Regions from separate parts of the Enterobacter sp. WI-ESBL-E8 genome, predicted to be linked through region 2. Evidence: riboswitches for the same ligand, from Rfam matches in the RefSeq annotation. Region 2 holds a riboswitch; each other region holds the start of a gene.

Region 1 (4,147 bases), 2.4 Mb from region 2:
CAATTAAAAGAATAATATACAGAATAACAGAAATAAAAATGTACTTTGTCATGTTCGCTATCATTGGTACTATCATATATAGTTAGTTAACTAAACAATCATGGCCGAGTTTTTTGCTTAACGTCGGTTAACTGGCAATTTATTTTAATGCGGGATTTTCCGTATTAAAACGCTTAATCAGAGCCCCCAGTAAAGTGACTGGAATTAAGAGCTTTACTTAGAATCCGAAACCTACGCCAGCCCCAAGCGCGAAATCGTTATTAGTGCTTGATGATACACCCGCTTTCACCGTAGCCGCTCCAGCATGAAAAGAGGCGCCAACACTTACGGCTTGCTCGTCTTTAAAACTACCAGCGCCAGCAGAGAACATAACTTTTTGGCCTGCTTCAACTTGTGGCATAGAGGCAATCGCAATTGCGCTTGCAGCACCAGAGCGGGCTTCTTTCTTGTTACCGTCCACTTCATCACGTAATGATTTGAATTGTGCGTTAGTGTTAGCTTGTTGCTGGCTAAACACTTTTTTAGCGTCTTGCAGATCTTGAGCAACGCTAGCAGTCTGGGTCGAAGTGGATGCGATGGCAGCAGCATTAGCTGCTACTTTAATTTGTGTCGCCATGTCCACTTTGTTAATGGTGGTGGTTACACCGTCTTTACCATTGTTACCATCTTTACCGTTAATCCCGTCTCTACCGTTCTTACCATCAAGACCATCTTTACCTGTAGCACCCGTTGCACCGGTGTCACCCTTAGCGCCATCTTTACCATCCACGCCGTTAGTAGGCTTGGGCGCATTTTCTAAAGAGGTAATACGTTGGTCATGATTAGCTAATACAGAACCTTGCAACTTGCTTTGATTTTGCAAGTCGATAATATCAGTGCCATTCTTAACAACACCTTGTAAAGCCGTGTTTGCTTTATTTCCGGTTTCATTGATTAATATATCTTGCTTACTGTCGGTGATACTTTGACCTGCTTTGTTGTCGTCAACTTTCTGATTCAGAGTCGTAATAAATAGTGTATTGGCATCAACCCCAGCTTGAGCTGCATCAGCTTTATTCACAGCCGTGTTAGCTGTATCTTGTGCGTTATTAATGGCAATATTTGCTTTAGCAATATCGCCTTGCAGGTTGTAGATTTGCCCGTCTTGCTGAACGTTGCTAGCCTTGATGTTATCAAGGTTATATGCGGTGTTGTCAGTCCCCTGAATCTGAATGAAAGTACCCGGGTTGTTAACGTTATCGTTAAGGTTTACGTTTACATCAGCAGCATTAGCCATACTAGCAAACACATTACCCATTACAAAAACAGCAATAACTGATTTATTTAAAGACTTCATTTATAAACTCTCATCATCAATGTAAGCAAAAAAATTAAAGTAAATGCGCTATCCTGGTGCAAGGGTATAACTTATTGTTATATCTCGATAATCTCGATATTTTGGTTTAATAACTTATTTCGTAACGTGTAGTAACTATCTATGAATGTGTAGTTTTAATTGTTGATCTAAATCAAGGGTGGCACCTGTGGCTCATCTGGCTAGTTGGGAAGGAAATGATATTTTCTCAATAAATACAGGTGTATAGCTTTTTATGAGAATGAGGTGTGAAAAAAACATAAAACACCATTATATAAAGTATTCTTAAGTGTTTTGGCGGGAAATGATGCTAAATCTCTAAAACAGTTAATGTAAATTTATGGATTTTTCTATATTCTTTTTTATCGAATTCTTCTTATGTTTTGAATGAAGGTCATATTGAGCCTGGCAGTCTTTCGGTTGTTGCTTGTAAAAAATATTTATATTGAAAATTTAGTAAAAATGTATCTCGCTTGAATTGCTATGGCTGAGTAATAAAGATGTTACAGGCAATGATAATTAAATTCGTAAATATAAATGTAAACATTAACTTAAGATGATAAAGAGGAACCGGGAAAGGTATATAGGCTAACGGTGAAATCTTATAAGTGAATCATCCGCTCTGTGCACGCTAAGCAGCGTACAAGTGGGTGAGCAACTTCCTGTGAGTCTTTACGTGATTAAGATATCCTCAAGGTGATCACTGCTGTGATAAATCGAAAAATCTTGCACCCTACCAGCGGCCCCGGTTACACTAAACGCTCACATATAGTTAATGTGTAAACGATTGTTTTAAAAGTATTTTGACTCGGGGTGCCCTTCTTTGTGAAGGCTGAGAAATACCCGTATTACCTGATCTGGATAATGCCAGCGTAGGGAAGTCAGATGCCTTCCCGGTCATCGCTTCTTCACGCAAGGCAGGAGCGAACCCATGCAGCCTGACCTGCTCGATTTACACGTTTTACACCACTTCCGAACCCGTTCTCCGCTTACCCATTGTATGACCAACGATGTCGTGCAGACTTTTACGGCCAACGTTTTGCTGGCGCTTGGCGCATCCCCCGCGATGGTGATTGAGGCCGAAGAGGCCGAACAGTTTGCCGGGATGGCCGATGCGCTGCTGATTAACGTTGGCACGCTGACGTCGCCGCGCGCCCAGTCGATGCGCCGTGCGATTGAGGGCGCGGTGGCGGCAGGAAAACCCTGGACGCTGGACCCGGTTGCAGTGGGCGCCCTGGCGTTCCGCACCCGTTTTTGCCATCAAATTCTCGCCCTGAAACCGGCGGCCATTCGCGGCAATACCTCCGAAATTCTGGCCCTTGCCGGCATGAGCGCGGGCGGGCGCGGTGTCGATACCACCGACACCGCCGCCAGCGCGGTGCCTGCTGCCGAGGCGCTGGCCCGCCAGATTAATGCCATTGTGGTTGTCACCGGAGAGGTGGATTATATCACGGACGGACAGCGAACCCGCACGGTCACGGGCGGTGACCCGCTGATGACGCGCGTGGTGGGTACCGGGTGTGCGCTCTCTGCCGTTGTGGCGGCGAGCTGCTCGCTGCCGGGCGATCGGCTGGATAACGTTACCGCCGCCTGCGGATGGATGAAGCGGGCCGGAACGGTCGCCGTTGCGCAGTCTGGTGGCCCGGGCAGTTTTGCCAGTGCGTTCCTGGATGCGCTCTACACGCTGGAGGAGCAGGCATGAAGCGAATTAACGCACTGACCATCGCCGGCACCGATCCCAGCGGCGGCGCAGGCATTCAGGCCGACCTGAAAACGTTCTCCGCGCTTGGCGCGTACGGCTGCTCGGTCATTACCGCGCTGGTGGCGCAAAACACGCGCGGCGTGCAGTCGGTCTACCGTATCGAGCCTGATTTTGTCGCCGCGCAGCTGGATTCGGTGTTCAGCGACGTGCGCATCGATACCACCAAAATCGGCATGCTGGCCGAGACGGATATTGTTGAAGCGGTGGCGGAACGGCTTCAACGCTATCAGGTGCAAAACGTGGTGCTGGATACCGTCATGCTGGCAAAAAGCGGTGACCCGCTGCTCTCCGCTTCCGCCGTTGAGACGCTGCGCAAAAAGCTGCTGCCGCAGGTGGCGCTCATTACGCCAAATCTGCCCGAAGCCGCCGCGCTGTTAGGTGCGCCGCACGCGCAAACTGAACGCGAGATGAAAGAGCAGGGAAATGCGCTGCTGGCAATGGGCTGCGGGGCAGTGCTGATGAAGGGCGGACATCTGGATGACGCTGAAAGCCCGGACTGGCTCTTCACCCGCGATGGCGAGCTGCGCTTCACCGCGCCGCGCGTGCAGACCAAAAATACCCACGGCACCGGGTGCACGCTCTCAGCCGCGCTGGCGGCGCTGCGCCCACGGCATGAAAGCTGGGCCGATACGGTGCAGGAAGCGAAAGCCTGGCTCTCGGCGGCGCTGGCAAAAGCGGATAGTCTGGAGGTCGGTCACGGTATTGGGCCGGTTCACCATTTTCATGCATGGTGGTAGGCCTTATACTGGCAGGACACACCACGCCTGAGAAAAACAGAGATGGAACAAGCGCATACCCGGTTAATCGCTCAACTGAATGAACGGATCGCCGCGCCCGATAACACGCCGCTGTACCTGAAGTTTGCCGAAACGGTAAAAAACGCGGTGCGCAGCGGGGTGCTGGAGCACGGGAATATTTTGCCCGGCGAGCGCGATCTGAGTCAGTTAACCGGCGTGTCGCGCATCACCGTGCGTAAAGCGATGCAGGCGCTTGAGGAAGAGGGCGTGGTGACCCGCGCCCGCGGCTATGGC
Region 2 (4,147 bases):
AGAAGCCCGTCGCCAGCACGATCCCCGGCATGGCGAGAATCAGCATGCCTGTCAGCTCCAGCGCGTGTCCGGCTTTTTGCGTCTGTCGGGCATGGAGTTCGCGGCTGCTCCACAGCAGCATCATGGTCAGCGTGACGCACAGCAGCCCTGCGGCCAGTGCAATACGAAGCGAGGTCCCGGTAGCCTGCCAGAGGATAGGCTGTTGCAGGACGGACAGGAGATTGAGATTAAGACCGTCAACGATAACGGCCATCAGTGGCGGCAGCAGCAGCAGGAGCGCCAGTGCGATCAGGATAAAATCGATGACGCGGCTGTGCAGGCTGTCCTGCGGATCGCGCCAGCCGGTTATTTGATTGCTGCCAGGGGGAATGGCTTTACTCAGGCGCTGGCTCAGCAGCACCAGCGCAAGACAGCACCCCATCTGCACCATCGCCAGCAGCGCGGCGCGGCCGGGATCGTAGTCGTAACTCAGCGCCTGGTAAATCGCCAGCTCAATGGTCGTCGCCTGCGGTCCGCCGCCGAGTGAAAGTACGGTGGCGAAGCTGGCAAAGCAGAGCATGAATATTAAGGCCGCAACGGGGGGGAGCTGGCGACGCAGCCACGGCCATTCGACAAAGCGGAAGAATGACGCGCCGCGCATCCCAAGCTGGGCGGCAATCTGACGCTGTTCGCCGGGAATGTTCTCCAGCGCCTGCAAAAAGAGGCGCGTCGCCATCGGCATATTGAAAAACACGTGCGCCAGCAGAATGCCCTTTAGCCCGTAGGGGGAGAATGTCCATTCAAGACCAAGCAGGCTCCACAGGGAAGCCAGCCAGCCCTGGCGACCGTAAACGCTCAGAATGCCAAATACCGCCACCAGCACGGGCAGGATCAGCGTCATGGCGCACAGGCGCAGCAGCGCCTGCCTGCCGGGGAAACGCCTGCGATAGAGCGCGCGTGCAAGAAAAATAGCCGGGATCACCGACAGCAGGGCAGAAAGAAACGCCTGCCAGAAGGAGAAACGAATGACGTGCCAGAGATAGCTGTCGTGCCAGAGTGCGGGCAGGTCACTCTCTGGCGCGTTAAACCACAACGCAAGAAAGGCCCCCAGGCTGACCGCCACCATCACTATGGCGGCGAGCAGCCCGGGCAGTAACCAGCCGGGAATCAGCGGCTGACGGCGCGTTGCCATTCACTTACCCATGCTGCACGCTGCGCGGCGACCTGCTGCGGCGTAAATTCCAGCGAGGTTTTTGGTTTGGTTAGCTGCTCGAAACCTGCTGGCAGCGCAACGTTCGTGACGGGATACATCCAGTTACCTGCCGGGATGGCGTTCTGGAACGCGGGCGAAACCATAAATTTCAGGAACTTTTCTGCGAGTTCCGGCTGTTTGCTGGCGACGGTGCGCGCGGCCACTTCCACCTGCAGATAATGCCCTTCAGCAAAATCAGCAGCCGCGTAGTTGTCTTTCTTCTCGGCGATAATGTGATAGGCCGGAGAGGTGGTGTAGCTCAATACCAGGTCGCTTTCGCCTTTCAGGAACAGGCCATAGGCTTCACTCCACCCTTTGGTCACCGTCACGGTTTTGGCGGCCAGCTTCTGCCACGCTTCGGGCGCTTTATCCCCGTAGACCTTCTGCATCCACAGCAGCAGGCCCAGGCCCGGCGTACTGGTGCGTGGATCTTCATAAATGACGCGCCATTTCTGGTCGCTTTCTACCAGCTCTTTCAGGCTTTTCGGCGGGTTTTTCAGCTTGTTTTTGTCGTAAACAAAAGCAAAGTAGCCGTAGTCGAACGGCACAAAGGTGTCGTTTTGCCAGCCGCCAGGCACGTTAACGGCCTCTGCCGCTACGCCGCTTTTGGCAAACAGTTTGGTTTGCGAGGCGGCGTCCAGCAGGTTGTTGTCCAGGCCGAGCACCACATCGGCTTTACTGTTTTTACCTTCCATGCGCAGACGGTTGAGCAGCGAGACGCCATCTTCCAGCGCCACGAACTTCAGTTCGCAGTTACAGTCAGCTTCAAAGGCTTTTTTGACGACCGGGCCAGGGCCCCAGTCGGCAGAAAAAGAGTCGTAGGTGTAGACCGTCAGAACGGGCTTAGCAAAAGCAGGCAGCGCAAACAGCGCCAGCAGGGGAAGAGCTTTTTTTAACACTTTGCACCTCAAAGTTGAGTGGCAAAGGATTTTGAGCGACAGCCTCAAATCCCTTCGCCGGCGTTATCCGGATCAGGTTCGACGGGTATTATCTCAGCGCACATCTGTGATGCAGCACCCCGTTGAGAACGGCGCTATTGTAATGATTTGGTGAATATTACGAAAGCGTTATGGTTCCGGCGGCGCAAACCAGGCCGATTTGAAATCAAACCAGCCCAGGGTGTTCATCCGCAAACCGCGCATACTGCGCTGTCCCTGGATCATCAGCCAGTGGTGTATCAAGGGGACGATCGCCTGTTCAGACAGCAGCTGCTGGCACCATACGGCAAGATTCATTTCGCCCGCACGCCACAGGGCTGCATCCTGCTGCCAGTCGCGGTGGATGCAGTGCTGGATCAGCGGGACCTCATACAGGTGTGAGAATAATGAAAAATCTAGCGGCAGGGTGAAGTTGGCACTGTTCAGCCAGATATCGCTGGTCAGTTCCCCCTGATGCCATTCGTCATAGTCTACTTCCCGGATCTCCAGCCTGACCCCCTGCGCTGCCAGCAGTCTGGTCATGATCCTGGCGATAAAACGATGCTCCACGTGTTCGCGGTAGTAGGTCAGGGTGATGGACTCCAGCCCTGCGGGTTTATCGCAGTGCGCCGGGCGGGCGTGGTGCCAGCGCGGAAGCAGGCCGTACGCCGGGAACCAGTAGGTTTGGTACTGCTCTTCCGCATGGTAGATGAGATTGGAGGGGGATAAAACGTGGCTGATCCACTTACGTACCTCATGGTTTGCCCCGCGATGGGTGCGGCCATCAAACAGAAGATAGTAGCATCCCTCCTCCAGGCGACTCTCCACGGCTTTTTCTCCCGTGGTAGGGCCTTCCAGCGTCAGGCCTGCACTCAGCTCTTCATTCAGATCCGGCAATACCCACACGTTCACTTCGTCGATCAGCGCCCGATAGCCAAAATAGTCGTCGAACGCGCGGATTTTCAGCTGGCTGTTGTTATTACGGGAGACGGAGTAGGGGCCGGTGCCAACCGGCAGGCTGGCAAAATTGTTCATCGATTCCCACTCGCCGGGCAAAATCATCGACGGCACATAGCCCAGCAGCCAGGGAAGCCACTTGTCCTGCTGGGACAGCTCAATATCCAGCGTCCATGCCGTTGGGGAGTGCACGCGCGAAATATGCGAGTAGAGCGGCAGCTTGCGGACGCGTTCCAGAGAGGCGATAACGTCGCGCATTTCCAGCTCGCGTCCGTGGTGAAAGTGGATGCCGGGGCGTAAAAAGAATCGCCAGTGAAGCGGGGAAAGCTGCTGCCAGTGGTGCGCGATATCCGCTTCCAGTTCCCCATTTTCCTCATTTATCCGCGTCAGCCCGCTGAAGATTTGCCGGGCCATATGGGTTTCTGAGCGGCGTAAGGCCGTGCCGGGCAACAGATTTTTCATCGGCCGATAGTAGAGGACCCGCAGGATATGGCGGCCCTGGCGGAAACTGCGTCCGAGGTGCGAAACCAGCATCTGGCGCACGGCGGCTTTATCGCCCACCAGCTGTACCAGCTGGTCAATTCGGTCCTGCTCCAGCAGATCTTCGGCGCGCTGCTGCTGCAGCGCCAGCCCGGTATAGAGGAAGGTCAGGCGCGAGCGTTTGCCGCGTCCCGCCTCCGCTTCCCAGCTTAACCAGCCCTGCTGCTGCATGGTATTGAGCAGCGTGCGCATATGGCGGCGGGAACAGCTAAGCAGGTCGGCCAGCTCGTTCAGCGTGGTCTCCTGTGATTGCCCCTCACAGCACTGCCAGAGGCGGATGAATTGTTGTTGCAGTCGACCGGAAGGCATAAAAGGGGAACTCCTGACAAAAAATCAGCAATTTATTAATCCCTATATTAAGCCAATAATCCTTACCGATGAAGTGAGGAGGTAAATTATGAAGAGGTCTACCGCACGTCAGTTTTATCAGCACTATTTTTCAGCGACAAAAGGAACGTCCTGGCTGGCCCGCCAGTGTGCAGAGCAACGGCTGAAAATTCTG
Region 3 (4,147 bases), 520 kb from region 2:
TTTCAGACATGTCCGCCATCCCCACTTCAATGGTTTGCGCGGCGGCGTAGTCGCGCACCTCCTGGCTGATTTTCATCGAGCAGAATTTTGGCCCGCACATGGAGCAGAAGTGTGCGACTTTGCCCGATTCCTGCGGCAGGGTCTCATCGTGATAGGCGCGGGCGGTGAACGGGTCCAGCGCCAGGTTGAACTGGTCTTCCCAGCGGAATTCAAAACGCGCCTTCGACATGGCGTTATCGCGGATTTGCGCGCCCGGATGGCCTTTCGCCAGATCGGCGGCATGGGCGGCAATTTTGTAGGTAATCAGCCCCTGCTTTACATCCTCTTTGTTTGGCAGGCCGAGGTGCTCTTTCGGCGTCACGTAGCAGAGCATGGCACAGCCGAACCAGCCGATCATCGCCGCACCAATCCCGGACGTGAAGTGGTCATAGCCTGGCGCAATATCGGTGGTCAGCGGCCCCAGGGTATAGAACGGCGCTTCGTGGCAGTGCTCCAGCTCTTCCGTCATGTTGCGGCGGATCATCTGCATCGGCACGTGTCCCGGGCCTTCAATCATCACCTGCACGTCATACTCCCAGGCGATTTTGGTCAGCTCACCCAGCGTGTGCAGCTCGGCAAACTGCGCCTCATCGTTGGCATCGCGAATGGAGCCCGGACGCAGACCATCGCCCAGCGACAGAGAGACATCGTACGCGGCACAGATTTCGCAAATCTCGCGGAAGTGTTCGTAGAGGAAGTTTTCCTGGTGATGGGAGAGGCACCACTTCGCCATGATGGAGCCGCCGCGCGAGACAATACCGGTCAGACGCTTCGCCGTCATCGGCACGTAGCGCAGCAGCACGCCCGCGTGAATGGTGAAGTAGTCTACGCCCTGTTCAGCCTGCTCCAGCAGCGTGTCGCGGAAGGCTTCCCAGGTGAGGTCTTCGGCAATACCGTTGACCTTTTCCAGCGCCTGATAAATCGGGACGGTGCCAATCGGTACCGGGCTGTTACGCAGGATCCACTCGCGGGTTTCGTGAATATAGCGGCCAGTGGAGAGGTCCATCACCGTGTCCGCGCCCCAGCGCGTTGACCAGACCAGCTTTTCCACCTCTTCTTCGATGGAGGAGGTAACGGCCGAGTTGCCGATGTTAGCGTTGACCTTCACCAGGAAGTTGCGGCCGATAATCATCGGCTCGGATTCCGGGTGGTTGATGTTGGCGGGGATAATCGCGCGGCCGGCGGCCACTTCATCACGCACAAACTCCGGCGTGATGTTCTCCGGCAGGCGAGCGCCAAAGCCCTCGCCCGGATGCTGGTGGCGCAGTATTTCACTGCGGATGCGCTCACGGCCCATGTTTTCACGGATGGCGATGAACTCCATCTCCGGCGTGACGATCCCCTGACGCGCATAGTGCAGTTGGGTCACGCGTTTGCCCGCTCTGGCGCGTTTCGGCGTCAGCAGCCCGGCGAAGCGCAGCTCGTCCAGACCATCGTCGGCCAGGCGTTCTTTGGTATACGCAGAGCTACGTACGCTCAGTTCTTCACAGTCGTTACGCGCGTCAATCCACGGCTGGCGCAGCTTCGCCAGACCCTGCTGAACGTTGATAGTCACAGAGGGATCGCCGTACGGGCCGGAGGTGTCATACACCGGTACGGCTTCGTTGTCTTCAAACTGCGGGTTATCTTTGCTGCCGCCGATAAGCGTCGGGCTAAGCTGGATTTCACGCATCGGGACGCGGATATCGGCCTGCGAGCCGGAAATGTAGATGCGTTTAGAGCTCGGGAAAGCGGTGCCTTCCAGGGTATCAATGAAGCGTTGGGCCTGTGCGCGCTGTTCGCGGCGGGTCAGTTTTGCAGTAGACATAGCTCATTCCAAAAGTGAAGGACATGGCTTGTCAGACGACGGATGAAGCAAGAGAGGATCGCCCGGGGGCGATACAACAGCAGTGTGACTCTTGTTCCCTTCGCAGGTATTAGCCTGATCAGGTTCCGCGGATCCCGAATTAACGGTCTCAGCCCGTGCTTTCACACTGGGCACTCCGACAAGAAAAATCCCCCTCGTGAGAGGGGCGAATGGTTGTAAATTACTCGTTAACGATTAATAACTCAAGCAGGGCGCGCGATGTTATCTTCGTGGCTGACATCCAGGCCGTTATCCAGAGCGAGGGCGATCAACTTATCTTCCAGCGTGAATCGCTCTTCCAGCGCTTCGCCAAGGTCGGAAAGCGCCCGCTGGAACTCAAGATAGTTGTCGTGATCGATGGCGTTCTCAAGCGTGGAATCGTAGTAGTCCATAATCTGCTGGGTGTTTGCTTCCAGCAGCGGATAGAGTTTGCTGGCCGCTAAATACGGCGTTGTCCCTTCCATTTCGCGGATAATGCGTTCATAAATATTGAAATGGCCGTCGGACAGATAGTCGACCAGGCCCTGACAAAAATCATCCAGCGATTTTTCATTCAGTCGCATAAACGATTCTTTGCCAGGCTTAATACCGACCAGATTGTAATAAGCCACGAGTAGATGCTTGCGCACGTGTAGCCAGCGATCCACCAGTTTGTTACTTCCTCTAACGCGCTCAGTCAGGCTTTCCAGCTGGTTTAACATGGTCGACTCCGCAAGGTTTAGGATTGAATCTGCTTATCCAAAATGTAACCACAATGCTAACAACATGTCAGTGAAGCGAAGGTAGTGCAATAGATATGGATCGTATTATTGAAAAATCAGATCTGGGTTGGTGGATCGTCAGTCACGAACAAAAATTATGGCTTCCTGGCGGAGAGATCCCTTATGGCGCAGCAGAGGTGTTCGATCTAGTGGGGCAGCCTGCGCTGAAGATCGGCGAATGGCAGGGGGAAGCTGTGTGGTTGATCCAACAGCCCCGCCGCCAGGATATGGGATCGGTTCGTCAGGTACTGGATCTGGACGTGGGTCTGTTCCAGCTGGCGGGGCGCGGCGTGCAGCTGGCGGAGTTTTACCGCTCGCATAAATACTGCGGCTACTGCGGTCATACCATGCACCGGAGCAAAACCGAGTGGGCGATGCTCTGCAGCCACTGCCGCGAGCGCTACTATCCTCAGATTGCGCCGTGCATTATCGTCGCTATCCGCCGGGAGGATTCCATCCTGCTGGCGCAGCACACCCGTCATCGCAACGGCATTCACACCGTGCTGGCCGGCTTCGTCGAGGTGGGCGAAACGCTGGAACAGGCGGTGGCGCGAGAAGTGATGGAGGAGAGCGGGATTAAGGTCAAAAACCTGCGCTACGTCACCTCTCAGCCGTGGCCGTTCCCGCAGTCGCTGATGACGGCCTTTATGGCCGACTACGACAGCGGGGAGATTGTTATCGACCAGAAAGAACTGCTGGATGCGAACTGGTATCGCTATGACGATTTGCCGCTGTTACCCCCACCGGGCACCGTAGCGCGTCGGCTGATAGAAGATACCGTGGCGATGTGTCGGGCCGAGTATGAGTAGTGTTACACTGAGGCCATGACGCTTAAGGAACTGCAAAAATGACCGAACTGAAGAACGATCGTTATCTGCGTGCGCTGCTGCGCCAGCCCGTTGATGTCACCCCGGTGTGGATGATGCGCCAGGCGGGACGCTATCTGCCAGAGTACAAAGCCACGCGCGCTCAGGCGGGTGATTTTATGTCGCTGTGCAAAAACGCCGAGCTGGCCTGCGAAGTCACGCTCCAGCCGCTGCGCCGCTTCCCGCTGGATGCCGCCATTCTCTTTTCGGACATTCTGACCATTCCGGATGCCATGGGCCTCGGTCTCTATTTCGAAACCGGTGAAGGCCCGCGCTTCACCTCCCCAATCAAAAGCAAAGCGGATGTAGATAAGTTGCCGATCCCCGATCCGGAAGGTGAACTGGGCTACGTGATGAACGCCGTGCGCACCATTCGCCGCGAGCTGAAAGGCGAAGTGCCGCTGATTGGTTTCTCCGGCAGCCCGTGGACGCTGGCGACCTATATGGTGGAAGGCGGCAGCAGCAAAGCCTTCACCATGGTTAAAAAGATGATGTACGCCGAGCCCCTGGCCCTGCATGCGCTTCTCGACAAGCTGGCGAAGAGCGTCACGCTCTACCTCAACGCGCAAATTAAAGCGGGTGCACAGTCGGTCATGATTTTCGATACCTGGGGTGGAGTGCTGACCGGGCGCGAT

The links. A riboswitch is a leader RNA that binds a small molecule or an ion and turns the genes downstream of it on or off. The one in region 2 is predicted to bind thiamine pyrophosphate.
Region 1: it holds a riboswitch for thiamine pyrophosphate, as region 2 does, so the genes downstream of both, thiM (hydroxyethylthiazole kinase) here and thiB (thiamine ABC transporter substrate binding subunit) in region 2, are expected to answer to the same signal.
Region 3: it holds a riboswitch for thiamine pyrophosphate, as region 2 does, so the genes downstream of both, thiC (phosphomethylpyrimidine synthase ThiC) here and thiB (thiamine ABC transporter substrate binding subunit) in region 2, are expected to answer to the same signal.

What each region holds. Positions count from the first base shown of each region.
Region 1 is NZ_JBRWXJ010000001.1:3,244,468-3,248,614, reverse strand. It holds gene ACWHWP_RS15435 (YadA-like family protein) at 218-1,336, opposite strand; TPP riboswitch at 2,154-2,250, shown strand; gene thiM (hydroxyethylthiazole kinase) at 2,286-3,056, shown strand; gene thiD (bifunctional hydroxymethylpyrimidine kinase/phosphomethylpyrimidine kinase) at 3,053-3,853, shown strand; gene ACWHWP_RS15420 (GntR family transcriptional regulator) at 3,896-4,147, shown strand, end outside.
Region 2 is NZ_JBRWXJ010000001.1:817,694-821,840, forward strand. It holds gene thiP (thiamine/thiamine pyrophosphate ABC transporter permease ThiP) at 1-1,171, opposite strand, end outside; gene thiB (thiamine ABC transporter substrate binding subunit) at 1,147-2,130, opposite strand; TPP riboswitch at 2,162-2,262, opposite strand; gene sgrR (HTH-type transcriptional regulator SgrR) at 2,299-3,954, opposite strand; gene sgrT (glucose uptake inhibitor SgrT) at 4,043-4,147, shown strand, end outside.
Region 3 is NZ_JBRWXJ010000001.1:294,004-298,150, forward strand. It holds gene thiC (phosphomethylpyrimidine synthase ThiC) at 1-1,846, opposite strand, end outside; TPP riboswitch at 1,925-2,034, opposite strand; gene ACWHWP_RS01435 (Rsd/AlgQ family anti-sigma factor) at 2,089-2,586, opposite strand; gene nudC (NAD(+) diphosphatase) at 2,682-3,455, shown strand; gene hemE (uroporphyrinogen decarboxylase) at 3,494-4,147, shown strand, end outside.